3 regions of the Mesobacillus boroniphilus genome follow, and region 2 is predicted to be linked to each of the others. Evidence: riboswitches for the same ligand, from Rfam matches in the RefSeq annotation. Region 2 holds a riboswitch; each other region holds the start of a gene.

Region 1 (10,958 bases), on a different contig from region 2:
ATGATCTAGGGGAAAAGAAAGGTGAGGAAGTTGTCATACCTTGTCCTCTCACGGCTTTCTGCATTTCCAAGATTTCAGGTACGACAAGAGAAACAGTCAGCCTCATCATGAACCAGCTGAAAAGGGAAGGAATTATATCTATAAAGTCTAAAGTGATCACAATCCATGAGACTGAATATTTAAGGAATATTTAATAATCTGTGCGTTGCTGACTCTTCAAGAGTCAGCTTTTTTTTATGAAGTTGTTAGAAAAGACTTTTACCTCAAGAATTTTCTCAATTTTAGAACTTTACAAGTGAACTTTTTATGACATCCACTGTTTATTCAAGATATCAGACAAATATCGGTTGAAATTATACAGTTCATACATAAATATTCACTTTCTTTAATGAGGAAAACAAAAAAATGTGAAGGATTTAACAAATGGTTTGTAATCACTCTAACAAAAGAAAGCGCTAACATTTATTAAAATATAGGTATAGCAAGGTTATTAATCAAAAGGAGGAAAGAAGAAGATGAAGCTGATCGCAGACAATACCTGTCAAGAAAAGTCTCTAAATAAGGGAAAGCCCCCCATCAATGTGACATCTGAAATAGGCAGGTTAAGAACAGTAATGCTTAAACGTCCTGGAAAAGAAGTAGAGAATCTTGTTCCAGAGTACCTTCACAGACTCTTATTCGATGATATACCTTATTTGCCAATAATACAAAAGGAACATGATTTTTTTGCAGAAACATTGAGAAGCAGAGGAATTGAAGTTCTGTATTTGGAGCAATTATTTGTAGAAGCCTTAACAAGTGAGGAAATTAAAATTCAATTTATTGATGAAATGCTGCGTGAATGCCATGCCCATGTAAATGGGGCCTCTATCGTATTGAAGGAATATTTACTTTCATTTTCGACAGAGCAAATGGTTGACAAAATTATGAGCGGAGTCCTCAAAAAAGAAATTGACTCTGAAAAAAAGACACATCTTTATGAATTTATGGATGATCACTATCCATTCTATTTGGACCCCATGCCTAACCTATATTTCACAAGAGACCCTGCAGCCAGCATCGGGAATGGGCTGACGATCAATAAGATGAGAGAGCCCGCAAGGCAACGTGAGTCATTGTTCATGGAATACATCATAAAATATCATCCTCGATTTGCTGGAAAAGATGTGCCTGTTTGGTTAGATCGTGATTATCCATTTTCAATTGAGGGTGGGGATGAGCTCGTTCTAAGCAAGGAAGTGATTGCGATTGGGGTTTCCGAGCGTACCTCTGCAAAAGCAATCGAGAAATTGGCGCTGAATCTTTTCAAGAAACAAGCATCTTTCAAAAAAGTGATGGCAGTTGAGATTCCAAAATGTCGGGCATTCATGCATCTTGACACTGTTTTTACAATGGTCGATTATGATAAATTCACGATTCATCCAGAAATACTAGGTCCGCAAGGAAACTTAAATATTTATATCCTTGAAAAAGGGGTGGATGAAGGTACTCCGAAAATTTCATTCCGCACAGATCTGCAGGAAGCGTTAAAGGAAGTATTGGGGCTTGATGACATTATCCTGATTCCATGTGGAGGGGGAGATGAGATTGCAGCATCCCGTGAGCAGTGGAATGATGGGTCTAATACACTTGCCATTGCACCAGGTGTTGTGGTTACGTACGACAGAAACTATATTTCAAATGAATTGCTGCGCAAGAACGGCATCGAAGTTCTTGAAATTCCAAGTTCAGAGCTTTCAAGGGGCCGTGGGGGTCCACGTTGTATGAGCATGCCAATCTTCCGTGAAGATATTTAACTACAATCAATATAAGGGGAGAGATCGATATGGTAACAGTAGTTTCTAATTTTCAAGGTAAAAGTTTCTTGGCTGAAAAGGATTTTTCAAAGGAAGAGTTTGTTTATTTGATCGACCTGGCTTTGAAATTGAAAGAAGAAAAACAGAACGGGATTCCTCACCGTCATCTTGAAGGCAAGAATATTGCACTGCTATTCGAAAAGCCATCAACCCGGACTCGCTGTGCTTTTACAGTGGCATGTACAGACTTAGGTGCACACCCTGAATATTTAGGAAAAGATGATATTCAATTAGGAAAAAAAGAATCGATTGAAGATACCGCAAAGGTCTTGGGGCGTATGTTTGATGGAATTGAATTCCGCGGATTCGAACATCGTAAAGTCGAGATGCTGGCAGAGCACTCAGGTGTCCCTGTCTGGAATGGATTGACTGATTTATGGCATCCGACTCAAACACTTGCTGATTTCCTCACTGTGAAAGAAAACTTTGGACGACTTGCAGGAATTAAATTTGTTTATGTCGGTGATGGCCGAAACAATGTTGCCAATAGTCTTCTTATTGGTGGAGCACTTGTCGGCATGGATGTAAGGATCTGTGCTCCTGAGTCTTTGTTCCCGGCTTCTGAGATTGTCGAATTAGCGAATGAGTTGGCGAAGGATTCCGGAGGCCGTGTCACAATTACAAGCGATGTAGCGGAAGGAGTCAGAGAAGCAGATGTTATTTACACAGACGTCTGGGTGTCAATGGGAGAGGAAGACAAGTTTGCTGAAAGAATCGAGCTGTTGTCTCCATATCAGGTTAACATGGAAATGATGAAAATGACAGGAAATGAAAAAGCCATCTTCCTGCACTGTCTTCCTGCCTTCCATGATCTTGAAACAAGCTACGGAAAAGACATCTACAACAATCATGGACTCGCTGAAATGGAAGTGACAGATGAAGTATTCAGAAGCGAACACTCAAAAGTTTTTGATCAGGCTGAAAACAGGATGCATACAATAAAAGCTGTGATGGCAGCTACGCTTGGGAACATAAGCTGAGGAGAAGGGACATATCGTCCCTTCTTTACTCCAGTATTCGAACCTAACAATATGGTTATTTGAATGGGGGATTTTCGTGGAAGAGCTGACTGAACTCATTCCTGAACTGAGGAAACTGGAAAGTCAATTTCATAATGCGCTGATGAATTCAGTAAGGATTCCAAGTGTAATCCAGGAAAATGAAGGGCAATATCCGTTTGGAGCCCAGATTGATTTAGCTTTGAAAAATATCCTTGAACTATGTGAGCATCTAGGTTTTAAAACTTATTATGACCCAAAAGGATATTATGGCTACGCAGAAATTGGGGAAGGCGAAGAGATGATCGGTGTGCTTGGACATCTTGACGTCGTTCCAGCTGGTAAGCTTGATGAATGGAGAACTCCTCCTTTTGAACCCGTTATCCAGGATGAGAAGATATATGGAAGAGGAACCCAGGATGATAAAGGTCCGACGATTGCTTCCATTTTTGCCGTAAAGGCATTGATGAACCTGGGAATTCCATTTCATAAGCGTGTCCGATTAATCTTCGGGACAGATGAGGAAACGCTTTGGAGATGTATGAATCGTTATTGTGAGCTCGAAGAAATCCCGAGCATGGGATTCACTCCGGACTCCACCTTCCCGCTTGTCTATGCTGAAAAGGGACTTCTTCAGCTTCATTTGGAAGGAAAAAACGACACTAGCCTAAGACTGACAGCAGGTAATGCTTTTAATGCGGTGCCGGACCATGCAAGCTATCGAGGAGAGAACCGAGCAGAACTGAAAGCAGCCCTTAAGGAATTGGACTTTGCATATGAAGCAGACTCCGAAACCGTAACGGTCAACGGAAAATCGGTCCATGCTCAGGTAACGGAAAAAGGAATCAATGCGATCAATCGGCTATTGATTGCATTGAAGAGTATTGGCTATACGTCAAAAACCATTGAATTCGTCAGTGAGGTAGTGAATGAAGATCCATTTGGAAAAAGGATTTTTGGAGAATGCGAAGATGAAGAGTCAGGCAAGCTGAAATTTAATGTCGGAAAGATTGAGATGAATGAAGAGATAGAGAGACTTTCAATCGATATTCGAATTCCAGTTAAGTCTGATAAAGAAGAGATTGTACACCTATTGTCTGAGAAGGCAAGGGAATATGGTCTGGAGTACAAAGAGTTTGATTATTTGAGATCAATCTATATTCCAAAAGACCATTTTTTAATCGAAACACTGATGAATGAGTATCAGGAGGTTACGAAAGATACCGTTTCACAGCCTATTTCATCAGGAGGAGCAACCTATGCCAGGGCAATGAATAACACCGTTGCGTTCGGGGCTGTATTCCCTCATCAGTCGAAAACTGAACATCAGCCGAATGAATATATCGAACTGGAGGCCATTTTTACAGCAATGATCATATATGCAAAAGCGATTTACAGGTTAACTCGCTAGATATGTATTTCAATCATTGGAGGTATTGGTATGAAAAAGTTCAAAATGCCTACAGCGTATACATTATTATTTTTGATTATCGTCGTCATAGCCGCTTTAACCTGGGTCATTCCAGGCGGGCATTACGATACAAAGGTAGATGAAGATACTGGAAGGGAGCTGCCGATAGCAGGCACGTATCAGAAGCTTGCTGAAGATGAACAAACCCCTCAAGGCCTTTGGGAGGTATTGAATGCTCCAATCAACGGTTTCTTTGATGCAAAGGATATTGCCCTTTTTGTACTAGTTATCGGTGGGTTCCTTGGCGTTGTCATGAAGACAGGGGCTATAGATGCCGGGATTGCGAGAGTCATCCGGAAACTGAAGGGCAGGGAGCAATGGCTAATTCCAATTCTAATGATATTGTTCGCAATTGGCGGATCGACTTATGGAATGGCTGAGGAAACAATCGCCTTCTATCCGATCCTCATTCCAGTCCTGATTGCAGCTGGTTATGATTCATTGACAGCGGTATCGATTATTGCGATTGGAGCCGGTATCGGCTGTCTTGGCTCAACTGTCAATCCATTTGCGACCGGTATTGCTTCAGGATTTGCGGGTATTTCGATAGGTGACGGCATTGTTCTCCGACTGATTATCCTTGCAGTCACTTTAATCGTGGGCATTCTTTTCGTCATGCGTTATGCAAAGAAAGTGAAGGATGACCCATCCAAATCCTTGATTGCCGAATTCAAAGAAGAAAATGAGAAGCATTTTCTATCCCAAAAAACAGGAGAATTAGAATTCACTGGACGCCATAAAGCGGTATTATCCGTTTTCGCCTTGACCTTTGTTGTGATGATCCTTGGTGTCATTCCCTGGGCTTATAAATTCAATATTTCAATCTTTGAAGATATGACAAACGCTTTAGCAAGTATTCCGGTCATCGGTAAGTTCCTTGGTGGTATGATGCCACTGGGTGATTGGTGGTTTGGCGAGCTGACCATGCTGTTCTTGACTTCGTCCATCATCATTGCATTCATTTACAGGATGGAGGAAGAGGAATTCACAAGTACTTTTGTCAATGGAGCAAGAGATCTCCTGGGTGTTGCTTTGATCATCGCTATTTCCAGAGGGATTACCGTTGTAATGGATGCTGGCGGAATGACAGCTACCGTCCTCCATTGGGGAGAAGGATTCCTAAGCGATATGGGATCGGTTGTATTTACAAACCTTGCTTTCTTATTCTATCTTCCGCTTTCTTTCCTGGTACCTTCAACATCTGGTTTAGCAACATTGTCAATGCCGATTATGGCTCCACTCGCTGATTTTGCGGGAGTGAGCAGGCATTTAGTCATTACCGCTTACCAGAGTGCCTCAGGGGTAGTGAACCTGCTTACTCCTACCAGTGCGGTTATCATGGGTGCCCTGGCGATTGCGAGAATACCTTATACAACCTATTTAAAACATGTCTGGAAATTAGTCGTTGTTCTTTCAGTAATTGTCATGATCATCTTAAGCATTGCGACAATGCTGAATTAATCGTATTGGCTTTTTATGAAATCCTACAAACACAGATAAAGAGGCGATTAGTATGAAAAAACAAAAGGTTGTGATCGCGCTAGGAGGAAATGCGATCCAGTCAGGAGATGCATCGGCTGAGGCTCAGCAGCTAGCGCTTGAAAATACCGCAAGACAGCTGGTCGGTTTTATTGAAAAAGGGATTGACATCATTATTTCTCATGGCAATGGTCCTCAAGTGGGAAATATACTGCTTCAGCAAAAAGCAGCACATTCAGATAAGAATCCTCAAATGCCCCTTGATACTTGCGGTGCAATGAGCCAGGGAATGATTGGTTATTGGATGCAAAATGCGATGGATAAAGTACTGAAGGAACGAGGGATTGAAAAGAATATCGCTACAATTGTCACTCGTGTCGTCGTTGATCAGAAGGATCCAGCATTTAAAAATCCAACAAAGCCAATCGGCCCTTTTTATAGTGAGGAAGAAGCGAAGAGATTGATGGAAGAAACGGGAGCAAAATTTAAGGAGGATGCAGGAAGAGGATGGAGAAGAGTAGTACCTTCACCACTTCCTGTTAGCATCAAGGAGCATTCTGTTATACAATCTCTTGTCGATGAAGGAAATATTGTGATATCTGTAGGGGGAGGCGGAATTCCGGTCATAGAGACAGAGAATGGTGTGAAAGGGATTGAAGCGGTCATTGATAAAGATTTTGCTTCGCAAAAGCTGGCAGAACTAGTAAATGCGGATGCCCTGATCATTCTAACAGCTGTTGATCATGTATATGTCGACTTCAATAAGCCAACCCAACGCAAGCTAGGAGAAATCAGCATCGGAGAACTATCATCCTATAGTCAATCAGGCCACTTCGCAGCAGGAAGCATGCTTCCAAAAGTTCAAGCAGCGATACAATTCGCACAATCAAATCCAGAGAGGAAAACAATCATCACTTCACTTGACTTTGCTTTTGAGGCAATGGAAGGAAAAGCTGGAACCGTCATTTCGATGCAAGGGGAAAAAATTCTTTCCTAGCAGGTGGATGCATAGGGACGTATCCCATATCCATCAAGTTAAGCAAATAAATATCACTTTATTGGAAAATAGCCTTTCCTTTCTTTAAATCCAAAGAAAGGTGGGCTTTTTTGTATGGTCGAACTAACATTTGAAGACGAATTCAAGCTGTTGTCTGATGAACTAGGTCGTATCTTCTCTTCCAAGTTTCTTGATGAACTGGCTAAGAATCATAAAATTAAGCAACGGAAAGGAGAAGTGGGATATGGCGTATGTCCCCATGCACCCATGGATGAAAAATAGTTGAAAAAGCCAGGAAGATGATTTACTATCAATTCATAACACGATATATTGTGTTGGATAAGTAGTTTTATAACTAAATATTGAAATTACCGATAAGTATGGTGTCTGAACAAGACTTAATAGGGAATCTGGTGAGAATCCAGAACTGTTCCCGCAACTGTAAGTGCTGACGAAATAAGGAAGAACCACTGTCTAAAAAATAGATGGGAAGGCCTTAAATTAGGGTGAAGCACAAGTCAGGAGACCTGCCATATTTATTCGTGTTATCTTCTTCGGGAATTGGGAAGGTATTACGTGGATAAATTGATAGACTCATGCTTTTTTGCTGCTTTATATGAGCTGTTAATCGATCAACGTTACTTAAACCCATCTTTCGAGATGGGTTTTTCTCATTTTTCAGGGAGCATTTTGCACTTAGGGGGTTAACAATGGAAAGATTATCATCAAATGTATCGAGGACATTTCAGAACCGGCTGGTTTTGCCTCCGGATACAAACCATCTTGGAACCATTTTTGGCGGAACGGTACTTTCGTATATTGATGAAATTGCCGCTATAGCGGCAATGAAACATAGCAGAAAGGCTGTCGTCACCGCCTCGATTGACTCGGTGAATTTTTTGTCTTCCGCAATAGTAGGCGATATTTTAACACTCGAAGCGGTGGTCATTTCAACAGGCAGAACGTCAATGGAAGTGTTCGTGAAAGTGGAAAGTGAAAACTTGAAAACTAGCAGGAAAACGTTGACTACCACCTCGATTCTTACCATGGTTGCAAAGGATGACAATGGTAAACCGGTACCCGTCGCAAGGGTGATTCCAGAGAATGATGAAGAACAGGAGATGTTCAACACTGCCGATATGAGAAGGCAGAGGAGGCTGGAAATGAGAAAAAGTAACCAAGATGGAGGAATGTTCAATGAGTATCCAAGTAAAGGATGAAAATGTAGCCAAACTTGTCGCAGAAATAGAGCGGTCGTTCCCTAAACTAGACTTTCAACGGTTCAAAGAAAAGGTGGATCATGCCCTTGAAGTGAAGAAAATGACAGACAGCCAGATCGAAAACATGCTGATTTTATCCGCCGTTGAACGAATCAGCCGGAATGAGCCTGAATGGACATATGTGGCTGCGAGGTTTTATCTAAAGAAATTATACAAGCTTAGCGCAAACTATAGAAATACAAGATTAGAGTCTGGTTACGGATCGTTCTATGAACTTATCAATAGATTAATTGGTATTGGGATTTATGACAGTAAAGTCTTAACATCCTACTCCCGTGAAGAAATAGATTACCTGGAAAAAGTCATTGATCCCGAGAGAGACAAGCTGTTTACATATATCGGTCTTTTAACCATGGCGGAAAGGTATCTGGCGCGAACACAAAATGGTGATTTTGCCGAACTGCCACAAGAACGGTTCATGCTGATCGCCATGACACTGCTGGCTAAAGAACCGAAAGAAAAACGGCTTGAACTAGTTAAGGAGGCATACTGGGCAATTTCAAATCTTTATATGACAGTGGCCACTCCGACACTCTCGAATGCCGGCAAAAGCTATGGCCAATTATCGAGCTGCTTTATCGATACAGTTGCGGACGATTTAAGGAGTATTTACGACTCGAATACAGATATATCGACCTTGAGTAAAAATGGCGGCGGCATTGGTGTTTATCTTGGTAAAATCAGAAGCCGCGGCAGTGATATCAAGGGCTTTAAAGGGGTCAGTTCCGGAGTCATCCCGTGGATGAAACAGCTGAATAACACCGCGGTTTCAGTTGATCAATTAGGCCAGCGTCAGGGTGCAATTGCTGTGTATCTCGATGTCTGGCATAAAGATATCTTCCCGTTTCTGGATGCAAAACTGAACAATGGAGACGAGCGCCAGAGGACGCATGATTTGTTTTCGGGTATTTGCATCCCCGATTTATTTATGGAACAAGTAGAAAAGCGAGGGGACTGGTATCTGTTCGATCCTCATGAAGTAAGGAAGGTCATGGGATTTTCCCTTGAAGATTATTTCGATGAGGAGAAGGGGGCAGGCTCCTTCCGTGACAAATATTGGGCCTGCGTCTACCATCCTAGTTTGTCACATGAAGTGGTACCTGCCATTGAAATCTTTAAATCGATCATGGTCTCTCAGCTTGAAACCGGCACACCTTACATGTTTTACAGGGATCAGGTTAACAGACTTAATGCCAATCACCACAAAGGGATGATTTACTGCAGTAATCTCTGCACGGAAATCACACAGAATATGAGCCCTACCCTCCTTGAAGAGGAAACAGTGAAGGACGGAAAGATTTTAATCTATAAAAAGCCGGGTGACTTTGTCGTCTGTAATTTATCCTCGATTTCTTTAGCGAAAAGTGTGATGGATGATGTATTGGAGAGAGTCATTAATATCCAGGTTAGATTACTGGATAATGTCATAGATATCAATGAAATCCCGGTCCTGCAGGCGCAAATAACCAACAAAAACTACAGGGGAATCGGACTGGGAACATTCGGCTGGCATCATCTGCTGGCTCTTAAAGGAATCAAATGGGAAAGCGAAGAAGCTGTCGAGTATTGTGATGCTCTCTATGAAAATATCGCCTATTTAACAATCAATGCAAGCCTTGGGCTGGCGGTAGAAAAAGGGGCATACCCTTATTTCGAAGGCTCAGATTGGTCGACTGGACAGTTTTTCGAAAAGAGACAGTACACTGGCGAAAGATGGGGGAACTTGGCTGTGGAAGTAAAGCAGTATGGAATCAGGAACGGCTACCTGATGGCAGTGGCACCCAACTCATCAACCTCCATCCTTGCAGGTTCGACAGCAAGCATTGACCCGATTTTCAGGCTTGAATACTCCGAGGAGAAAAAAGATTACAAGATTCCGGTGACCGCACCGGATTTATCAGCTGAAACCATGTGGTTCTATAAGACAGCCTACAGCCTTGACCAGCACTGGAGCATCAGGCAAAATGCACGCCGTCAGCGCCATATCGACCAATCCATCTCGTTTAATTTTTACGTGACAAACACGATTAAGGCAAAAGCACTGCTGGAGCTGCATATGGATGCCTGGAAGTCCGGTTTAAAAACGACTTACTATGTCCGATCCACATCTAGCAGTGAGTTTGACGAATGTGAAAGCTGCCATAGTTAAGAGGAAAGGAAAGAAAACCATGACCCAATTGAAGAAAAGAACTCTTGTAGACGTTGAAGCTCCAAATGCTTCGACTGGAATTATTAATGGCCGTAACTCAAACATATTAAATTGGGATGATGTTCGCTTCCCCTGGGCGTATCCAAAATATAAGAGAATGCTGGGAAATTTCTGGACCCCTTTTGAAATCAATATGTCCAAGGATATTAAGCAATTTTCGAGGCTTTCCGAAAAAGAAAAGGATGCCTTTTTAAAAATCATTGGGCTGTTGGCACTCCTTGACAGCATTCAGACGGACTACGCCAGTAAAGTTGCCGATTATCTAACTGACTCCAGTTTAAATGCTTTGATGATCATTTTGGCGCAGCAGGAAGTAATCCATAATCATTCTTACAGCTATGTGCTGTCAAGCATCGTTCCCAAATCAAAGCAGGAGGAAGTGTTTGATTATTGGAGGACAGAACCAATCCTGCGCAAGCGAAATGAATTTATTACGGACGGCTATAAAGGTTTCGCGGAAAACCCAAGCATCGAAAATCTATTGCATTCCATTGTCTATGATGTCATCCTTGAAGGCCTGTTTTTCTACTCGGGCTTCGCCTTTTTTTATAACCTTGCGCGGAATCAGAAAATGGTTGGCACCAGTACGATGATTAACTACATCAACCGTGACGAACAGCTGCATGTAGGATTATTTGAAAAGATCTTCAAAGAGATTCTAAGTGAAA
Region 2 (10,958 bases):
CAAGCAGGAGGACCCTCGGCTGCTGTGCCAGTGCCTGCGCGAGAAAGACCCTCTGTTTTTCACCGCCTGACAGTTCAACGATTGATTTTTCCTGGAGGTGTGTAACGCCTGTCTGCTCCATCACCTTCTGGACTATCCGCTCATCCTCACCTCGCCAGCTATTGAACCAGCCCTTCTGGTGTGCATAACGCCCAAGCGAAACCGTTTCTTTTACGGTATAAGGAAAAGCCTGGTCCGAATGCTGAGGAAGGACTGCCATCAGCCGGGCAAGCTGCTTTGGCGAATATAGGTCCAACGGACGGCAGTCGAGGTCGATGGAACCCTGCGAGAAATCCAGAGCCCCGCTGATCATTTTTAACAACGTGGTCTTCCCGCTGCCATTCGGGCCAAGGATTCCAAACAACTCCCCTTTGCCAACCTCAAAATTGATGCCTTTCAGGACTTCGCCGCCTGCATATCCTCCTGTCAAATCGTTTACTTTGATCATCGGCCAGCACTTCTTTCCCTGCGATTTCTCATTAAAATTAGCGCAAAAACCGGAGCTCCGATTAATGCTGTGATCACGCCGATCGGCAGTTCTGAAGGCGCGATGATTGTCCGTGATATTAGGTCTGCCAGAATCAGGAAGCCGCTGCCGATCAACACCGATAGCGGCAATAAATGACGATGGTCCGGACCCCAGAGGATCCTTGTCAGGTGAGGAATGACGAGACCAACAAAGCCGATTGTCCCTGATACCGCAACAGCTGAGCCTGTTAAAAGAGATCCGGACAATAAAATCAGCAGCTTGCGGCGCTCTACATTGACACCAAGGTGCTGTGCCCGTTCCTCGCCGAAGGACATTGCATTCAGCTCTCTTGTATTGGCAAGCAAAATTACCAAACCAATAATAAAGAAAGGAAAGATAATTTTAATGTACTCCCAGCCGCGCATCGACACGCTGCCAAGCAGCCAGCCGATGATTTGCCGCAGTTCTTCCCCGGATAAGGCGATCATTAGTGAAATGAACGATCCAAGAAATGAACTTAAAATAATTCCAGTCAATATAATCGTCTCAACCCTAAGCAGCCTGTCGACTCTCCGGGCAAAAAAGAGAACAAACAACACGGTTGCGAATGCGAACAGAATGCTCAGCACGGGCAAGGTGAATGCCCCAACTAGCGGCAATGAGATTCCGAAAAACAACGTGACGACCGCACCGATGGAGGCGCCTGAAGAAATCCCAAGTGTATACGGGTCTGCCAGCGGGTTGCGGAGCAATCCCTGGAATGCCGCACCGGCAATTGCCAGGGACGCGCCAACAAGTCCCGCCAGCAACACGCGCGGCAGCCTGATATCCAAAACAATGCTTTCATGCATCGGATCGATTCCCTGTCCCTGAAAGCGGAAAATCTCAGTACCAATGATTTCAATAATAGCGGGTACAGGGATCGAAACCGTTCCGATTGATATGCCCAGCAGCATCGAAATGATCAAAAAAGCTGCCGCAATCAAATATGCTATTCCTTTATTATTTAAAAACGTCCGGGTAAATGGTTTTGGCAAGCTCCTCTGCTCCTTCAGCGAGTCTTGGGCCTGAGCGGGTTACGAGGTCGGAGTGGACATCATATACCTGCTGGTCCTTGACCGCTTTGACATTATTCCAGCCCTGTCTTGCAAGCACCTGTTCAATTGGCTTTTCTGTATAATAACCATAGGTTGTCACAACGACATCAGGATTACGCTCGACGATTGCTTCTGGGTCGACCTTTGCCCATCCATCCATATCACCAGCAGCATTTTTCGCACCAATCAATTCAAGCATTTCATTGATAAAAGTATTTTTGCCGGCTGTATAGATTTCCGGTGCCGGGGATACTTCTACAAACACCGTTTTCTGCTCTTCAGGTTTAATCGCTTCAGCTTGCTTTTTCAGTTCTGCAAAACTATTTTTCATATTCTTTACAAGTTCAGCCGCCTTTTCCGGCTCACCAATTGCCTGGCCAATCATCTCGATTGATTCATACACCTTTTCAAACGACTGCGCATCGTTCACAACGACAACATTAATTCCCGCATCCTTCAACTGCTGAAGGCCTGCCTTTGCAGTATCCGCAGTAGACTCGTGGGCAAGGACAAGGTCCGGATTCAGCGAGATCATTTTCTCAATATTGAATTCCATTCCGCCGATTTTTTCCTTTGACATGGCTTCCTCTGGATAGTTGTCGAAATCCGTGACACCGACAATTGCTTCTCCGTTCTCGAGTGCATAGACAATTTCCGTGTTGCTCGGAATCAGGGAAATAATCTTTTCGGGCTTTTCTTCGATGACAACTTCTTCATCAAGCGCATCTTTTACAGTGACCGGGAAACCCGACTTTTGTTCCTGCGCGGTTTTTTCGCCATCATTCTTTTCAAGCTGTGCTTCAGTACTGCAGCCAACCAGGATCATTGCAGCCGCAATAATCAACAATAATAATTTTTTCATTTGCTTTTCCTCCAATTTTTTCGATAAATAAAAAACATCTCCACCTGAAGGGGAGATGTCCGAGTAAGCAAATGTTCTTTATCATCATAAAAGACATAGAGCCTGTCGGCACCTCCCTATCCTCGTAGGTTTGCTGGTGCAATGTACAGGCAGGTCTCCTGGCTCATGGTCAATGCTCGCTGCGCCTTCCCATACATTTGTACAGTGGCCGTTGCAGCTTGCTCCCATTTACAGTGGCGGGACCGCGTTGGATTTTCACCAACTTCCCTATTAAGTCTTTTTTAAAAGACACCCGTTCATTTCGATATGTATTTTTCCGCTAAATTCAATTATACACGATTTGCCAAAAATTGCTCCAAAGTTTTTGCTTTTTCGACTTTATTGGGGGCTCTTTTCTCATACTTTGTTGCTATTGACTACAAAATAGGATTGTATTACCTAAGTTTCTTTACAAAATTAACGCTTATTATGAGAAAAGAGCTTGCAAACTTAGTACCGACTTACAAAATGACTTTTATCACGTTAAAATCGGCTTTAGGATTTTAACAACAATCTTTACGAAAACAGCTTTATTTGGCAAGCAGACTCCATTCTTTCACCTTTTTATCAAAGACAAGCCTGCCATCCGGATTGCTGCGGCTTGCTTCTTTATATTCATCATGCATGTCATCCATGTTGGCAAAGTCCCCGATGATCCAGATTGGAATTTCAATTCTGTTGCGGTTTTGCTGGATGTTTTTCAACGAAAAAACCGCTCCTTCCTTCAACGCCAGTGTCAATGACTTCAGAATTTCCTTGCTGACGGCTGGATAGGACTTCTTTTTCCTGATCCCCAGCAGTGTTTTTTCAGGCTTCATTTCCCCGAGCTTGCCAGAAAGAACAGTCCCGAGCATCCGGAAAAAATCATTGAAGTTGCGGTAATATATTTTGTTAAACCACCCATCCTCATGAGAAAGGTAAACAAAACGATTATTGAGCTGGTTGTAGAATGGCAGCTTCAAATGGTGCTTGATGTGCCCGAGATAAAGGATCTCGGCAATCTCCTGTGCCGAAAGCACATTAAGTGCTTCCACTTCCTCAAAATCAATCCAGCAAAAATCTCCGTATGCATGGACATTGGCGGCGACCAACTTTTCAACTCCGTCTTCAGGTACATACTCAAATAGGGTATGTCTGTTGAATTCACCATCCTCATATTGATGCTTCAACAGCAGCAAATGGTTAAGTGAATCAGACAATGACCTTGCGAACTCATGGAATTCCATGCCATGCGAGAGCACGTATTGGTCCCGCTCGTTCAGATGGACATATAGTAAATCCCTGCTATAAGGATGGTTCTTTTTCAAAGGGCAAAACCTCCCGGAAAAATTCTCAGCTGCAAAGTTGCCAGCGACATTCTGAATCCGTACAAATAACGCTCCTTTCATTCTAACAAAAACCAGTGAAAATATCTTATTCTGACTCTTCAAAACCACAATTATTATCGGTCTTACCCGGCATAAGAATCCCTATCCACAAAGAAACTATTCCACCTTTTCATTCGTCTATTTTTTATACAGGAAAATGTTCCCTAAGTAGGGATTGTAAGGATAATTCAACTCTGCTAGCATAAAATTGTAAAAACGATTCGGACAGGGTGTAGCAAATGGAAAAGCATATTAAAAAATTTGATAGGTTTGATTGGACATTGACGCTCCTTTTATTGTTGTTTTTTCTGACAAGCTGCTTCGCGATATACAGCGCCCAGAGAACAGGCCAATATGTTGGACAGAACTTTTTATACAAGCAAATCTTTTGGTATGTCGTTGGGTCGGGGATCATTGGAGTTGTGATGATGTTCGACAGCGAACAGTACCGCAAGCTCAGCTGGTATTTGTACGGTTTTGGAGTCTTCCTGCTCGTCTTCCTGTTTTTCGCTCCTGCCAGCATAGCTGAGGAAAGGAATGGCGCCAAAAGCTGGTTTTTCATCGAGCCATTCGGTTCCATCCAGCCTTCGGAATTCATGAAAGTCTTTCTGATTCTTGCCCTTAGCAGCACGATCTATGCCCACCATAAAAAACATACAATAAAGTCACTTCAAACTGACTTCCTGCTTTTCATTAAGCTTGGCTTCATAACCGCATTGCCACTTGGAATGATTATGCTGCAGCCTGACCTGGGAACCTCTCTCGTCGTGCTGGCGATTTTCACCGGAATCATCCTTGTTTCAGGTATCACCTGGAAAATCATCCTTCCGCTCTACGGCGGAGGTGCGGCACTTGGAACCGGTATATTGTATCTCGTCATCTGGAAGCCGGAAATCCTTAAAGAATACTTGGGTGTAAAAACATATCAGTTCGGGCGTATTTATGCGTGGCTTGACCCTGATAGCTACCCCGAATATGGATACCATCTATTAAAATCGCTCAGTGCAATAGGTTCCGGAATGCTGACTGGAAAAGGCTTGAACGGCAGCGAAGTCTATATACCCGAAAGCCATACTGACTTCATTTTCAGTGTAATTGGCGAAGAATTTGGCTTTGTAGGCGGCAGCTTCGTCATCAGCCTGTACTTCCTGTTAATCTACCATTTAACTAAAACCGCACTGGATACGAATGACCCTTTTAATACCTATATCAGTGCCGGCGTCATCAGCATGATTACCTTCCACGTCTTCCAGAATATCGGGATGACGATCCAGCTGCTGCCGATTACCGGGATCCCGCTGCCATTCATCAGCTACGGCGGCAGCTCGCTTATGGGCAATATGCTCGCGATGGGGTTGATTTACGGAATCAGGTTCCATCATAAAACCTATATGTTTGCATCGAAAGACAGGAGTTTTGATATATGAAGCTAGTAAGCCATTACCATGGAAATGAAACTTTGAGAAAAAGCTTCATGCAGCTGGCCTTTGATATTTTCGGAATTGATTTTGAAAGCTGGCATGAACTTGGATATTGGGGAGAGCGATACATTCCGTTCTCCTATGCAGATGGCGACCGGATCGTAGCTAATGTATCGGTCAACGAGCTCGATTTTATTATTGAAGGAAAAAGCTTTAAAGCCCTGCAGATTGGCACCGTCATGACCCATCTTGAATACCGGAACAAGGGCCTGTCAGCAAGTCTGATGAACCATGTTTTGGATATGTACGAAGGAAAGTATGATTTTATGTACTTGTTCGCGAATGCCAGTGTGCTCGACTTTTATCCGAAGTTCGGTTTTGAAGAATTGGAGGAGTATCAATATTCCACAAGGATATCTGCTGGCCAGGGCGGATTTGATTTGAGGAAACTTAAGTTGGCAGATGACCTGCACCTTATTGAAAAAATAGTGTACGGGAGAGTACCGATTTCAAAAACCTTTTCGACCAATAATTCGTTCGGGATTACAATGTACCATATCCTGAATATTTTCACCGACCATCTCTACTATCATGCAGAAGAAGACGCAGTCGTTATTTTTACGAAGGAAAACGGGGCAGTCCAGCTGTACGATATAATCAGCACTGCGCCTGTCAATATAAAGAACATAATTGATTGCCTTGGAGACATAGATAAAATCGAATTCCACTTCACACCAGATGACAGTAACCTCCAATATCAGTGCGTTCCGTTTAAAAGAGATGGAGCATTATTTGTAAAAAAGGGAGCCGGACTGGAGTTTCCTCGTTTTGTGAAGCACCCTTTCTTATCAGAGGCTTAAATAGAAAAAAGGCTGAGATGCTCAGCCTTTTTTCAATATCCTGTTTGTCTTTATTTTTAGGATTGATCTCGCGAAGAAATACAGTATAAAAATGCCCATGATCCAGAGTCCCGTTTTATTCAGGTCAAACAACTTTAGCAAGGCCCCTGCCAGCGTCGCAAGATAAAGCAGGCCAAGCATGGCGTTCATTTCCTTATTTTCAAAATAACCAGTCATTCTCGCGCCGAATTGGGAGCCGACAAGCGTACCAGCAACCAGCATCAGACCAATGAAGTAATCGATATCCGTATTGACCGCATAGGAGATGAACCCTGCTGAAACGATCAGCAGTACAGCAAATAAACTTGTGCCGACTGCCTTTTTCGGATTGAAGCCTAGCGATGTAATGATAAGCGGAACGATGATGAACCCGCCGCCCACCCCTAGCGTTGCCGAGACAAAGCCACCAACAAAACCAACGGCCAATAGCTTTGGCATTGAAAAAGAAGTTGGGGCAGGATTATTGTCTTCTGTCTTTTTGCCCTGGCGAATCATTTTTACCGCAAAATAAAACAGCAGTATAATATAGAGGAATGGAATGACGACTTCATCCAAGCCCCGCGCTTCAAGAGCATACACAAGCGGCCTTGCCAGCTGCGTCGCAACAATACCGCTTGCCCCCATGATCACCCCCTCTTTCCAGAGGATATTTTTCAGGCGGATATGCGCTGTAATACCCGAAATGGATGTACCCATTGTGAAAAACAAACTTGTCGTGATTGCCTCAAGCGGCGAAAAGCCTATTAACAGTAAAATAGGCGTAAGGATAAAGCCGCCGCCCACCCCGAAAAATCCAGACAGGACACTGATCAAGCCGCCCAGCAGCAAATAAAGTATGTATTCCATAGACAACTCCCTCTTTTAAAACCGTTCTTTAATTAGATTACCACTTTTAACCTACATTTACAGAATGGGTGACCTTTCTTTAACATATGGCTACCGATAAAAGTAACCATGAAATTCCGCAGTTAATCTCCCATTACTGAAATAGTTGGCTCTAGCTGAATTAATAATGGTATACTTCTTATTAGGCTGAATTGGCCTCTACTATAATTTAATTCAAAGGAGATACTGCTTCATGTCTGAATGGATCCACGCGATTGAAGAATGGCTGCTTGAATTTGGTTCTTGGGGATTATTCTTCGTGTCTTTCCTGGAATCTTCCTTTTTCCCGATTCCTCCCGATGTTTTGATGATCCCAATGGGTATTGCCAATCCTGACAAAGCACTCTGGTATGCCTTCATCACAACAGCAGGTTCTGTACTCGGTGCCTTGCTAGGCTGGTATATCGGTAAAAAAGTCGGCCGTCCAATCCTCCGATATTTTATAAAGGAAGAGAAAATTGTCCTGGTCGAACGCTATTTCGAAAAATACGGTGCAATGGCCATCCTGATTGCCGGCTTTACACCTATCCCATATAAAGTCTTCACGATTTTTTCCGGAATCTCCAACGTCAAGATTCCGACGCTCATTATCTGGTCAATCATAGGCCGCGGCTTGCGCTTCTTCCTTGAAGCAGCCATCATCGTCGCACTAGGCGACAAAGCCATGCCATTCATCGAAGAAAACTTCGCGATGCTGACAATCGTCCTTGGAGTCGTCGTCATTGCTGGGTATTTGATTTATGCATATTTAAAGAGATCGAAAAAAGCATAACAAGAAAAAACCGGGCTGATTGCCCGGCTTTTTCTTGTTTATTGACCCTCTTGAATTGATTCCACTTCAATCTGAACAACCATTCCCTCTACTCTTTCTTTATCTCTATAGTTTAAAAACTCAACATCTCCTTAAGCCGATGTTCTCTACCTTGTTTACATAGACAATAACCGGGTAGATTAAAGTATGCTTGCTAGCTAACTAAGGATTTTTACTTGCTTAGGGCTGCACAAGTTCTTGGACTTATCCATACGTATCTCGCAGCCCGCTTTGAAAGTCCAATTCAAATAAGGAGTGAGAAGTTTGAACAATAATTTTTACAATGGCTGGGAAAGCATTCTTGGCAAACTGCCAAATGTGCTGATCGCGCTGGCAGTCCTTCTTGTCGGATGGCTTATCGCAAAACTAATCGAAAAAGCAGTTTACAAGGGACTGCAGAAAACAAGCCTTGATAACAAGCTTTTTTCAAACGTAAACAATAACAAGTACTCAGCCGAGAAAATCATCAGTAAGATTGTCTATATTTTGATTCTAGTATTTGTCTTCATCATGTTCCTGAATATCTTAGATTTATATGTATTGACGGAGCCGCTCGTCGGAATGTTCTCAACGATTGCCGCAGCGATTCCTAACATCTTGAAAGCAGGATTGATTCTATTATTTGCCTGGCTGATTGCTTCAGGCTTGAAATTCCTGATCCAGAAAGGCGGCAAGACACTCGGTGTCCACGAAAAATTAAGCAGGTATAAGCTTACGGACGACAACCAGCAAACAACGAACGCTGTAGATACTGTGGCGAACATGGTCTTCTATCTAGTATTGCTAATGGCGTTGCCGGCCGTATTGTCCGCATTGAACCTGCATGGTGTTTCAGAGCCTTTTGAAAACATGATCGAGGGAATCCTTTCGTTCATTCCTAAGCTTTTTGCAGCAGCGCTGATTCTTTTAGTCGGTTACTTTGTCGCTAAAATCGTCCGTGATATCCTGACGAACTTTTTACAAAGCATAGGCACGGAAAAACTAGTCCAGCGTTTCGGACTATCCCGTTTATTTGAAGGCACGAGCCTTTCACGAGTAATTGGCACAATTGCTTTCGTATTGATCTTGATCCCGACGGTCATCGCTGCTCTAGAGCGCCTTGATGTGGAGGGAATCTCTGAACCAGCCATCGCGATGCTGAATGACATCCTGACGATGATTCCAAATATCGTTGTGGCAATCATTCTTGTCATGATTGGCCTGTGGCTTGGAAAATGGCTGAAGAACTTCACAACTGACTTATTAAGAAGAATTGGTTTCGACTCTTATTTTAAAGGGGTAAGTGTAGGTGGCGCAGCAAAGCGTCCTAACTCAATAAGCTTATCGGAAATTGTCGGCTATATCGTCCAGGTCATCGTTGTCCTGCTATTTGTAGCCGAGGCATTGAACGTAGTAAACCTTGATTTCTTCGTCGACCTGGCAAGGGGCGTAATTGCTTATCTGCCACATGTTATCGCAGCGATTGTCATTCTTGGTGTCGGCCTATGGCTCGGCGGTCTTGCCAAGAAAGTATTCAGCAGCATACTACAGGGTGATTCTTCAAATGTGCTGGCAACTGTCGCAAAATATGCGATCATCACAATTGCTGTGTTCATGGCCCTTGACCAGCTTGGAGTAGCACCAGCAATCGTGAACGCAGCATTCATCCTGACACTCGGCGGATTGGCGCTAGCGTTCGGACTGGCATTTGGTCTAGGCGGCAAGAACTTCGCATCGAAATACCTTGCCAAATTCGATGATAAAATTGAAAAAACCAGCATTGATAAAGAGGCGGTTCAACAGCAGAAAATGAAAAAGAACAACCCGGTCAATCCGAACCCGGCAACACCGCCAGACCTGAATAACCTGAACCAGAATCCAAACCCGGGTACTGGCCCAAGCATGAACAATCCGAACCAGCACGGAAACAATAACCCTATGGATCCACACAACGATAATAATCCGATGAATCCTTAGTAAACAAAACACAGCTGCCAACCAAGGCAGCTGTGTTTTTATGTACTAACTAAAATTATCAATGAAAAAAACCACGAGAAACACGATGAAGGCATAAAAACTAAGATGCAGAATCACAGTAGTGAAAAAATCCTTCAGTTTATCAAATGAAAAAGGTTCACTCTTCCTTGTCCTTGCTCTCATAGCCAGCCTGTCCCCCTCTAGTAAAACTATCCATTAAGTCCATTTTTTTCTTTATATAATCATAGCATAATCTAGAGATTTTGTGATTCACTTTTCTGAAATATAGATTAAAGGATGAAACGATTGGGTTTTATATTTTTCCGTATTTTAAGATAATCAAAATTTCCCTGCTAAAAAGAAAAACCCTCTCAAAAAGAGGGTCATCTTTGGCCGTAACTCTCGAATTTCTTCGATAAGCGTACCATTTCTTCATCAGAAAGCTCGGTTGGTTCACCGATCGCTTTCGCCTGATAATAAATCTGGGCGCTGAACTCTATTTCTTCAGCGACTGTAAATGCTGTTTCGATGTTATGGGCGCCGGCAATCATACCGTGGTTAGCCAACAGCACAGCCCTTCTATCCACCATGCCTTCAAAAGCCTTTTCGGCAAGCTCCTTCGTTCCAAATGTTGCATAAGGAGCACACCTTACATTCATACCGGCAAACGCCACCAAATATGTGATTGGCGGAATGTCCCAGCCAAGTGTCGCAATCGTTTTGGCATATGGCGAGTGGGTGTGGACAAGCGCATTAAGATCATCGCGACGCTGGTAAAAAATCAAATGCATATCAAGCTCGCTCGACGGCTTTTTGCTGCCATCGACGATTTCGCCATCCAAATTAATGATCACTACATCTTCAGGTCTCGTTTCGAAATAATCGATCCCGCTCGGACTTATGGCAACCAGCTGCTTTTCTCGATTGAAGATGCTTATATTTCCACCCGTGCCTTTTGTCAGGCCGCTTGTCATGATTTTCTTGCCGTATTCTACGACTTTCATCCGTTCTTCCAGAAGCAACATATAATGCGCCTCTCTTTCTCTAAAAATCTGGATAGGGAACGTCCTATTATCGCATATTATGGCTTGAAGCTGAATTCTTTAATACTTT
Region 3 (10,958 bases), on a different contig from region 2:
GATAGTTTCCTATTCTTCACCCTGCGTTTCCTCCTTGCGTTTACCTTCCCTGAACACTTTAGCACTTCGTACATATCCCACATCCTGCAGATTGAGTCTGTAATTGATCACCCTGGCAAGAGCAAAGAAATAATCGGACAATCTATTCAAAAATTGCATAGCCGTTTCCGGAATTTCCGGGTCAGTTTTCACCAAAGAAACTACTAATCTTTCAGCCCTTCTTGTGACCGTGCGGGCCAAATGGATTGAAGCGGCAGCAGGGGCTCCTCCCGGTAATATAAATCTCTCGAGCTTCGGAGCTTCCACTATCAGCTCATCGATTTTCTTTTCAAGGTACTCAACTGATTCCTTTGTCAGTTTTAGCTCCCTGTTCTTCGTTACATTTGCTAAATCCCCTCCGCAGTCGAACAGCTCATGCTGGATTTTTTCAAGGTCACTAAGGATATCTGCAAAAATCTCTGGATCCAGCTGGGTAACCGCTTGACCGACAAAGCAGTTCACTTCATCCACAGTACCGTATGCTTCGACACGAATATCATCTTTTTCGACCCGGCCTCCGATAATGCTTGTTTTCCCTTTATCGCCTGTTCTCGTATATAGTCTCATGTCCATTCCCCTTTATTTTAGTGTTTGACTGATTCCATACCATATTACGTCAACCCGTTCAGCAGCAGATACTAGATCCTGGTAAACCCATCCTGTAGTGTCGCGCCACAATCGATCTTCAGCTGCTATGGGGACAATCCCTTTCGAGATGTCACTCCCGATCAGCACCAGTTTCCGCTGTCGGTCCTCACTTTCCCATTTAAGCCACTCCCGAACAAGCGACTGCCATTTTTCACGACTCTCATCGGCTGGTATACTCCGAGTCACTTGTCGAACCCACACTTCGACACCTTCCAAAATGGTGATTTTCTGGCTATTCAGCACCGGGATTTCGTCCTCTTTATAGGATGAATACCACGAATGCTCATGGTCATCTAAATGATATTGCTTCCTGACCCAGTTTGATTTGCCATTAAAGGCACCTCCTGTAACGAAATGCAACGTTCTCCCCTCCTTAACCCCTCTCTGCTCCAGATTAATTGATAGCCGCGGCCATACGGGGTGCTCCATTCCCAAAAACCTCTCACTTCAGGGGCATACATGGTCAATAAATAACGGATTACTCCTCCATGAGTAACGACTGCAGCTGTTTTAATTCTACCTTCAATCATATTAAGAGTGATTTTTTTCCAGGCGTTTTCCACTCGGTGGCTAAATTCATCAAAGGATTCCCCGTTTGGAGGAGATACCTTAAAAGGTTCAGAAAGCCAATTGTTATACAGGTCCTGATTCTTCAGCTGTTCATAGGTTTTTACTTCCCAATCTCCAAAATTCATTTCCCGTAGTTCATGCACAATTTCTGGTGATCTTTTAGGAAACAGGTTATAAGCAGTTTCCCTGCACCTGCCTAGATCACTAGTAAAAATCTGTTCAAAGCTGTCAGGGACCTCTGCAAAAACCTGTTCAGCCACCAAAGGTGAATCTGTCCATCCAAGATATGCCTTACGTTTATTTTCCTCTGTCATCCCATGGCGTAATAATGCAATAGCCACATTGTCATCCACAGTAAAACCTCCGTCAATTCGACACTGGCTCCAAGCGTATCCCCAGTCATTCCTCCAAACCACTCGATGGTTTTCTTCTTAAGGAACAGTACAATGAGAATGACTGCAAGGAGATAGCTGGCCATGCCAATATAAAAGTCGTTATAAAACAGTACCACGCCAAAACCAAGAAGGTAAAAAGGGTAAATCCATAACGTCCTTTTTGATGAAGCATTTTTAAACAATGATCCCAACCCTTCGTTTTTTGCAGGACTGACCGTAACGAGCAGAACCCCCATCACCATTCTGCTTAGAAAAGGAATAGCGGCTGCTAGCAAGTAGGTAGCACTCTGCAACATGACGGTAATTTCATAAAGAAAGAAAAATTTCGCACTTAACAGCACAAGGATAGACAAGACACCAAATGCCCCTGTTCTAGGATCTTTCATAATTTCTAATCGTTTTTCTTTATCACGATAGGAGAAAAAAGCATCACTTGTATCAATCCAGCCGTCAAGATGGATCCCTCCGGTTAAAAGAATCGGAGCAAGCCATAATACAAAAGCAGCGGTCAGAGCTGAAAACGGGGTCCACTCGACAATCGCATAAAGGATACTTGCATAAATGCCTCCATGCAGGAGCCCAAGTAAAGGAAATGTCTGGATAGCTCTTTCGAGATGCTTTCGATCCATCGGGAATTCAAACGGAATCGGGATCGTCGAGAAGAATTGCAGGTTAATCAGGAGACCCTTAAACCATCTCATGGCTGCTTCTCCACTGTTCCGAAATTTCCTTCAGCTTGTCCCAGTCGAGATATTTCATAAGATGGCCTGCCAGTTCATCGTACTTCTGGTCCTTCAGTCTGCTGATATACACCGGGTTTCGCACTGGCAATCCCTTGCCTTTGCGGATGCAATTCAGCCAGTGATTTCTCCATTCATCATTGTGAAAAAGATGATGCAAATAAGTACCGATGATGCGCCCATCCTTCCCATAAAACCCTTCCTGACTGCCATTATGCAACAACAGAAACGGCTGGCGTCCTCTGATTTCAGTTTCGCCAAGATGAATTTCATAACCTTTGACCGTCAGAGCCGTTCCTATGTCCTGAAGTAGCTCACCTTCTGTCCTTATGGTTGTTTTATCCTTTGAAAAGGTGGTGATAGCCGGAATGATCCCGAATCCATCTTCCTCGGAGGAAGCAGTTCCAGTATCACTCCCAAACGGGTCAATAAGCTTCTCGCCAAGCATTTGATAGCCTCCGCAAATCCCGACGATAATACCACCATTGTCAGCATAATCACGGAGCCAGCTGCCAATCCCGGACTTTTTTAAATATTGAAGGTCCTTGATTGTGCTTTTTGTGCCAGGAAGGATGACGGCATCAGGTTCACCGATTTCCGCAAGCGAACCGACCCAGCGTACCGACACGTCATGCTCATGATAGAAAGGCTCCACATCACTATAGTTTGAAATGTATGGTGGCTTGACCACGGCAATTTCAATTCCCGCCCTGTATGTGGATACGGGGATTGATAAGGAATCCTCTCCATCAATCATATGGTTTTCTAGAAATGGGAGGACACCGAGAACAGGAACCCCAGTCCTTGATTCCAGCCACTTAATTCCATCCTCGAACAAGGATTGGTCACCGCGGAATTTATTGATGATCAAACCTTTTATCCGCAGTTTTTCTTCGGGGGACATTAGCTCCAAAGTACCGATAATGCTGGCAAATACCCCGCCTCTGTCAATATCCGCAACCAGTACGGCCGGTACATCGGCGATTTCCGCTACCTTCATGTTGACAAGCTCACGGTCTTTCAAATTGATTTCTACAGGGCTGCCAGCACCCTCCATTACAATCATTTCGTAATCCTCGCCAAGCTTTTCAAAAGCGGAACGGATTGCTTCAAGTCCCCTTTCGTAAAAAATATCCCTGTATGCCTTTCCTGACAAGGAATTAGTCGCTTTCCCAAATAGAATCACTTCCGCTTCCTGGTCGGACCTCGGCTTTAGGAGAATCGGATTCATCCAAACCGTAGCCTCTGTCCTTGCTGCCTCTGCCTGGATTCCCTGGGCTCTGCCGATTTCTTTTCCATCAGATGTCACGTACGAGTTGTTAGACATATTTTGCGACTTAAACGGAACTACCCTAACACCCTCATTTGCATAGGCCCGGCAGATGGCTGTGGCAATCAGACTTTTCCCCACATCAGATGCTGTACCAAGAACCATTATTCCTTTCATGGAGAACCCTCTCCCTTCATCATAATCGGCACCCCAGTTTCAACCAAATAAGCATAATCTGCCTCTTTTACTAGAGCTTGGTGAAGCTCGCCCAAAACCTTTGAATAGGTATATACAAGCCGATCATCCGCTATCGCTTCACCAAGGACCTCATTGCTGACAACGATAAAAGCCCTTGTTTGCTGAGCGACTTGTTTCAGCTCATTCATGAGCTTTGTAACGATCATTTTCGGGAAGTCATTAGTTTCCCACTGCCCCTCTTTATAAAAAAACTCATTATTCAACAGTGTTGTCAGACAATCCAGCAGGACGATATCATTTCTTGTCAGAACCATTGAAAGCGGGGAAAGATTCCTGGGGATTTCCCAGGTTCTCCAATCTAACCCTCTGAGTTCACGGTCATGTTGGTGGCGCATGATTCTCGCATTCATTTCGTGATCACTTGGCTGCCCTGCAGCGACATAGTGCAGCTGGCCGGAATATTCAGCTTCCCATTTGCCTGCAAGGATTTCAGCAAAAGAACTTTTCCCGCTCCGGACACCGCCGCTGATAAAAATTAAAGACGACTGTCCAGCCATCCGTCCACCGCCTCCATCAACTTGTCGTTATCACCCGGTCCCTTAATGGCAAATCTCAGCCATTCCCCTTCAAGCCCAGGAAAGTTCACTGTATGCCTTGCGATGATGCCTCTGTTAAGCAGGTATTGCAGGAAAGAATACTGGTTACTAAGAGTCGGGTCCTTAAGTAGATAAAAATTAATCCTGGATGGAGAAACCAGCATTTCCCGGCTTTGATAAAAAAGGAAAAGACGCTGTCTTTCCTGTTCGATTAAGGTAATGGTTTCTTTTATGTAAGATTCACTCTCGAGGCACAATTCACCTGCCTTCAATGCAATTCCATTTGTGCTCCAGTGTGGCTGGAAAGCCGCAATCTTCCTGATGACAGCTGGATCTGCAAGCAAATAGCCAAGCCTCAGGCCAGGTATAGCAAACATTTTTGTCATCGATCTGATGATAAGTAAATTCGGGTATTCATTTATGCATTGGCTGATAGATTCGTAGTCTGCAAGGAAGTCGTAAAACGCCTCATCTACAATCAGCAAGCATTGTTGGCTTCTGCACTTCTCCAGCAAATGGAGAATAATGGACTTTGAATAGTAAGCGCCGGTGGGATTACTGGGATTGCAAAGAAATAAAGCATCTGCTTTCTTTAGCTTTGCATCTAAATCATCATCCATCCATGCCCAGGTATCTGGAATCTGGTGATACTGTACCTGACAGCCACTTACCCTGCATGCTTCTTCATATTCCGAAAAAGCAGGCTGGACAATCACCGCCTGATTTCCAGCTAGCATCCGGCCAATCAGTGAAATGACTTCAGCAGCCCCATTCCCAAGGAGAACATTGCTTTCCTGCAATCCTTCCCTTTCGGCGATCTTTCTTTTCAGAATTGTTCCGTGTGGATCTGGATATTCAGTAACCGCCTCAAGGAGCTTGCCCCAATTCTCTTTCAACACAGGAGGCGGACCGAGTGGATTAATATTGGCACTGAAATCCAGTTTTTCTTTTGGAACTGGCAGATTCATTGCTTCATATAAAAAGTGTGGATTGGCACCATGAGACGGCCATTTCATAGAGAATCCCCCCAAGCCACAGCACTGCTAAAAAGAGCGGAACAGTTGATGTGACAATTTTGTTTGCTGCTACAATATGATTTTTCTCAAGGGTAACAAGTGGTTCACCCATCGTGGCGCGTTCAGAAATGACACCTTTATAATAATTTATGCCTCCGAGCTGGACACCCAGTATGGCAGCCACAGCAGCCTCTCCCCATCCGCTGTTTGGGCTCGGGTGCTCTTTGGCATCGCGCCTGACCATCTTCAAGGCGGCCATTCTTGTGGTAAAAAGCGGGCGATTCGCAGTGATCATACAAAATGAAGTAATCCTGCTTGGCACCCAATTTACCAGATCATCTAGTATCGCTGATGCCCAGCCAAAATCAAAATACTTTTCACTTTTATAACCGACCATCGAATCACAGGTATTGATTGCCCGATACAAAAGCGCAAACGGAGCTCCTCCAATCACTGCCCAGAAAATCGGGGCGGTAATGCCATCGCTCGTGTTTTCGGCTACCGTTTCGACAGCAGCACGGACAATTTCCGGTTCCTTAAGCCGCTCTGTGTCGCGGCCAACAATCCAGGAGAGCTTATGCCTAGCCTCTTCCAAATCATTTTCTAAAAGTGGATAATAGACCGATAGCCCTGCTTCCTTCAGGCTTTTTTGGGCAATGGCAGTGGAAATCAGCACAGCTTCCATGAGGATTCCCGCTAATGGATGCAGGGTGTAAAATAACGATGTAACCAGGAGGGCGATGCTTCCGACAATCAGAAGGACGGCAGCGGCCATTGCCACTCCTTTAGCTTTTCTGCCGCTGCCTCTATTCAATCGCCTGTCTAACTTGAAGATTAGTGTTCCCATCCATTTCACCGGATGCGGCCAGTCTGGCGGATCACCAACAAACCAATCAAGGATGACAGCAAGTGTCACGGCGATAAGATGGTTCAGAATCATATCTTCACCCTTTTCTTGCTGTTCCTGATTGCTTCTGCTGTACATTCATGCACTCCCTTGCCTATGATCCTCCCCAGAGGAGTAATCGTGCCGGCGTAATCCAGCTTTTGCCCGCAGTGGGTGGATGCAATCAGAATGCTGTCCGTGGAAGTACCTGTGGCCACCGTTCCTGACAAGCGGTCCCTGATTTCCAAATCATGCAGGGTCTTTGTCTTCGCTTCAGTAGCCGTCATAATACTCTGGATGAAAGCTTCCTCGGTCAGTTCCCCGCTGATGAAAATCCATATATTAATGGTTCCTGGTGACATGTCATCTGAATAATACTCGCTGCTTTTTGAGGCGTCCACCGCATTTCCGGTACCTGCCGTAACAACAATAAAGACTGAGAACCCTTCTTCCTGATATTGCTTATAACATACATCCTCCAGCATCACGGCAGTCATCATCCCAACCGTTTCACCAGGCTCGAATCCCTGTCCCTTCAGATAATGGATCATTTCTTTCCGGTGGTCACTGCAATCATAACCCTTGTCCACATGCCGGTTCACGAAGGTCCTGTACCAGCCGGTTCCCGCTCCGACAACTCCCGAAGACATCGTTTTTAATGGAATAGGAGAATTCAGGACAACGAAATCTCCCGTCATTTTGAGATGGCTTTCTCCTATTTCCACTTGTTCTGCATCGTCTGAGCAAGCTGCAGGAACTCTTCTCATTTCCTGTGCGGCTACCTTGGAATGAATCTGTTTTTGAATGCTTGTCTGCAAGTTATGAGAGTTCACCTTATTATTTAAAAACATCCGGGTAAACCGCTTTTGCAAGCTCTTCTACTCCTTCTGTCAGCCTCGGGCCAGTTCGCGTCACCTTGTCTGAATGAACATCGACTACGCGGTTTTCCTTGACCGCCGTAATCTTGTCCCAGCCTTCACGGCTTGTTACATTTTTCACCGGCTCAGGTGTATAATAACCGTGCGTCGTGATAATTACCTCAGGATTTCTTTTAATAATGGCCTCTGAATCCAGCTTAGGCCATCCCTCTTCTGTAACAGTGTTTTCCGCATTAATGATCTGCAGCATTTCGTCAATGAAGGTATTCTTGCCAGCTGCATAAACTTCAGGCGCAGGCGATACTTCAACAAATACTGATTTTCTGTCTTCCTCTTTTATTTCCTGTGCTTTTGTTTTGATCTCTTCAATTTTTTTCTTCATGTCCGCTATCATAACATCGGCTTTTTCCTTTTGACCTGACGCTGTACCAATCATGCTGATTGATTCATATACTTCATCGAAAGTTGTCGCGTCATTAACGACAAGCACAGTAATTCCTGTATCTTTAAGCTGCTGAAGTCCAGCTTCAGACGAATGCGCACTAGAAGCATGGGCAAGAACCAAATCAGGCTTTAAAGAAATGATTTTCTCGAGATTGAACTCCATGCCGCCAATCTTCTCTTTCTCGGCCACTTCTTCAGGGAAATTATCAAATTCAGAAACTCCGACAATCTGTTCATCCAGACCCAATCCGTAGGCAATTTCCGTATTGCTTGGAATCAGGGAAACGATTTTTTCTGGTTTCGATTCAATGGTCACTTCCTGCCCTGTTCCATCCTTAATGGTGACAGGGAATTTCGCTTCTGCCTGCTGGGCCGTCTCAGTTTTCTTTGTCTCCTCCGCGTTTGACTGGTCAGCATTGCTGCCGCAACCAGCCAAAGCACCAATCGTTAACAATAAAGCAAATAAAAATGCATTCAACTTCTTCATTTGTCATTCCTCCGAATTATCTTTTTAAGGTTTGTACTCAAATTCTTTGCACAACAAAAAACATGTCTATGAAACTAAAAAAACACCTCCATTTTACCCATGGAGATGTTTGTGCCGGTTCTTCCTATAAAAAGCCAGAATCGTTCCCAAACACCTCCTATCCTCGTAGGTTGTGGCGCGAAGAATCAGGCAGGTCTCCTGGCTTCTGGTCATTGCTATCAAGCGCCTTCCCATACAAAAAGTACAGTGGCATCAAGCTTGAAGCTCCCAGTTACAGTGGCGGGACCGCGTTGGAATTTCACCAACTTCCCTATTAAGTCTCTAAACTACTAACTCGTTTAGAAGACACCAAATTCTTTATGTATTAAATTTTCCGCTGAATCCAATTATACACAATTACTGTCGATAGAAGTAATAATTTGTATAAATTAGCTAAAATTTAATTCCTTAAGTACAATTTTGTGATTTTTTCATTTTCTAGAAAGCTTTGAAAAAAACAGACAGGGTACAGTTTATAGCTACTGTCTGTTTTAATTTTCCACTCAGCAGATTTTTAGCGATTTTTCTTCATTAGGGTCGCTACTTCTAAATGATCTTGACCTGCAATTTTTTCTAGATTTTGAATAATTATCTCTTGCCTTTCCAGTGAATGATTTTGACTTAGTTTAGCCTTTGCCTCAATTTTAGTAATGGCTATTTTAAACGCAACAATGCCCTTACTCAATCCTTCAATATAGTCGGTGTCTACCTTTTTCAAATTGTAAGGACTATCTGGCTTTTCATATTTAGTGACCATCTCATCCAAGGAATCAAATAGTACCTTTTCATCTTCAATTATGTCCACTTTCCCGTATACATGGACGGACACATAATTCCACGTAGGCACCGCATTAGTTGTTTCATACCAAGAAGGTGAAATATAACAGTGAGGACCCTGGAAAACCACAAGAGCCAATTGATTCCCAATATCCTTCCACTGCCCATTAGCCCTGGCAAAATGGCCATATAAAGCATTTTCATCTTTCTTTAGAATCAGCGGCAAATGAGTTGCATAAGGTTCTCCCATATGTGTCGAGTATAGAGTTACAAAACTATACTTTTCAATAAACTCATATATCTGTTCCATATCATCGATTTTAAAATGTTTGGGTATATACATAAATCTTCTCACCTTCAAAGGATTAGATGACCATATATTTTTATCACACATATATATGCAGAAAAACCAGGAGGTATCCCCTATACTCTCCCAAACTCATCATTAAAAAAGAAAGCACTAAATCATTCACCGTTAGTAAAAATTCGACATGAACATCGCTTACCTTTCATTATTACAGCAAATTATTTCTCCATTCTTTATTAGAAAAGAAAAAAGCGCAAGGTACGTTATATACTCCCCCTGCGCTTCTAAAGTAAATTTTTCTATAAAATTAAAATTTTTTAACTTCCTCATTCCAAGGATTTCTGGTTAATTTCGGTCCAATTTTTGTTTTTAAAAGGAAGGAACCTGAATCCCTAGTATACTCCTTTAAAGAAAAACCGCCAGCTGGTGTTTCAACTTGGACATCGATTCTTACATTACTTCTTTCCAGCCTTTCAACCATAGCGACAGCATCTGCTATTGGAAGTGGTTGGTGTGCCCGGATTATAAGGTCTAAGTCACTTTCGGATGTGACTGTTACCACACCGCTGGCAAGCTCGAATCCAACGCTGCCCCCCGGTCCCCAGGAGATCTCGTAATTTCGAAAAATAGATGCTGCCATGTCTAGAGCTGAGAAAACATCAGCCTGCTTATCCTCCCACATTTTCTTTGATGTGAGTTGTTCTGGTTTAATTTGCCGAATCACTTTTCTTTCTTCAAGGAATGCGCCAAATCTTTGATTTCTATTTCTCCCTCTTATCCCAACGGCTACCTGTCCCTCTGGTGCATGGACACGGCGAACCACGACAAATGGAGTATTTTCAAGTGAATGGACCGCCCATTCCGGAATCTCTGTATGGCTTATTAAATCCTTTTTATCGATCTCCAGCAAGTCATGTGTTTCTAGTTCCATTGCTCAGCCAGCTTCTCTCTCACCAATATGGAGGCTTCCCTTCCGCCTTGTCTGGCAAAAGCAGAAGTAAGTCTGCTGCTTAAATCTCTCTGTTTGTTTTCTATGTCCTCAATAGCTTCTGTTAACTTACTGAAAACCCTTAAAATGTCTTCTTCTGCTGGTTCATCGGCATTTACTCCATCCAGCAGACTATGAAGAGCACCGAGTTTTTCAAAGGAACGTATGTCATAAGCCATCGCAGGTACCTTTTTTGTTGCTTCTTCAAGCTCCTCAATCGTTCGCATCGTGATCCGGGCTGCTGATTGCTTTGACATCACATGAACATTGACACCCTCGTCATCTAGAGCAATCAGCCTGTTTGCCTGCAATCCATGTGATAGAAAAGCGCCTGATATTGCCTTTCCAGGAATGAATGCAATGACGGGATGCCCTGCTAATCTTGCTGTTGCATAAGCATCGACGGCTGCTGCACATGCCTGGTGGATTCCTAACAGTTCTTCTCTGTATCCATATGCCTGGCTTGGCACATCGACAACAGCGATTATTGCCCTCTTCTCTTTAAACCGATCTTCTTCGATCACTTCACGTATATGCTTTGCAAGCATCCATCCTTGTTCAATACCAAATTCACCAGACCTTGCTCTTGGAAAGCGGCTCGTTTCATCGGGTACTATTGCCAGGAAGCGCGCAGCCCGATTTCCGATAACCGAATCAGCACAAAGCACTGATGGTATTTC

The links. Region 2 has a riboswitch for cobalamin ahead of DYI25_RS21700 (ABC transporter substrate-binding protein). Riboswitches for the same ligand answer to the same signal wherever they lie in the genome.
Region 1: linked by a shared signal. The riboswitch ahead of DYI25_RS17845 (acyl-CoA thioesterase) and the one ahead of DYI25_RS21700 (ABC transporter substrate-binding protein) in region 2 are both predicted to bind cobalamin.
Region 3: linked by a shared signal. The riboswitch ahead of DYI25_RS05400 (ABC transporter substrate-binding protein) and the one ahead of DYI25_RS21700 (ABC transporter substrate-binding protein) in region 2 are both predicted to bind cobalamin.

Annotation. Positions count from the first base shown of each region.
Region 1 covers NZ_QTKX01000003.1:95,648-106,605, forward strand. Annotated here, with positions in the region: gene DYI25_RS17810 (Crp/Fnr family transcriptional regulator) at 1-194, shown strand, start outside; gene arcA (arginine deiminase) at 516-1,796, shown strand; gene argF (ornithine carbamoyltransferase) at 1,826-2,836, shown strand; gene DYI25_RS17825 (M20 family metallopeptidase) at 2,913-4,265, shown strand; gene DYI25_RS17830 (YfcC family protein) at 4,296-5,786, shown strand; gene arcC (carbamate kinase) at 5,839-6,801, shown strand; gene DYI25_RS17840 (hypothetical protein) at 6,916-7,083, shown strand; cobalamin riboswitch at 7,166-7,350, shown strand; gene DYI25_RS17845 (acyl-CoA thioesterase) at 7,512-8,021, shown strand; gene DYI25_RS17850 (ribonucleoside-diphosphate reductase subunit alpha) at 7,999-10,230, shown strand; gene DYI25_RS17855 (ribonucleotide-diphosphate reductase subunit beta) at 10,250-10,958, shown strand, end outside.
Region 2 covers NZ_QTKX01000006.1:16,680-27,637, reverse strand. Annotated here, with positions in the region: gene DYI25_RS21710 (ATP-binding cassette domain-containing protein) at 1-487, opposite strand, end outside; gene DYI25_RS21705 (FecCD family ABC transporter permease) at 484-1,545, opposite strand; gene DYI25_RS21700 (ABC transporter substrate-binding protein) at 1,511-2,467, opposite strand; cobalamin riboswitch at 2,599-2,778, opposite strand; gene DYI25_RS21695 (hypothetical protein) at 3,037-3,813, opposite strand; gene DYI25_RS21690 (FtsW/RodA/SpoVE family cell cycle protein) at 4,113-5,300, shown strand; gene DYI25_RS21685 (GNAT family N-acetyltransferase) at 5,297-6,154, shown strand; gene DYI25_RS21680 (sulfite exporter TauE/SafE family protein) at 6,176-7,039, opposite strand; gene DYI25_RS21675 (YqaA family protein) at 7,272-7,850, shown strand; gene DYI25_RS21670 (mechanosensitive ion channel) at 8,154-9,845, shown strand; gene DYI25_RS21665 (L-fuculose-phosphate aldolase) at 10,229-10,870, opposite strand; gene mtnK (S-methyl-5-thioribose kinase) at 10,917-10,958, opposite strand, start outside.
Region 3 covers NZ_QTKX01000001.1:1,068,730-1,079,687, reverse strand. Annotated here, with positions in the region: gene DYI25_RS05450 (ECF transporter S component) at 1-20, opposite strand, end outside; gene DYI25_RS05445 (cob(I)yrinic acid a,c-diamide adenosyltransferase) at 10-606, opposite strand; gene DYI25_RS05440 (bifunctional adenosylcobinamide kinase/adenosylcobinamide-phosphate guanylyltransferase) at 619-1,047, opposite strand; gene DYI25_RS05435 (histidine phosphatase family protein) at 981-1,610, opposite strand; gene cobS (adenosylcobinamide-GDP ribazoletransferase) at 1,568-2,353, opposite strand; gene DYI25_RS05425 (cobyric acid synthase) at 2,340-3,839, opposite strand; gene DYI25_RS05420 (bifunctional adenosylcobinamide kinase/adenosylcobinamide-phosphate guanylyltransferase) at 3,836-4,417, opposite strand; gene cobD (threonine-phosphate decarboxylase CobD) at 4,396-5,472, opposite strand; gene cbiB (adenosylcobinamide-phosphate synthase CbiB) at 5,429-6,412, opposite strand; gene DYI25_RS05405 (adenosylcobinamide amidohydrolase) at 6,409-7,209, opposite strand; gene DYI25_RS05400 (ABC transporter substrate-binding protein) at 7,196-8,167, opposite strand; cobalamin riboswitch at 8,339-8,535, opposite strand; gene DYI25_RS05395 (FMN-binding negative transcriptional regulator) at 8,721-9,326, opposite strand; gene DYI25_RS05390 (malonate decarboxylase holo-ACP synthase) at 9,598-10,221, opposite strand; gene mdcD (biotin-independent malonate decarboxylase subunit beta) at 10,212-10,958, opposite strand, start outside.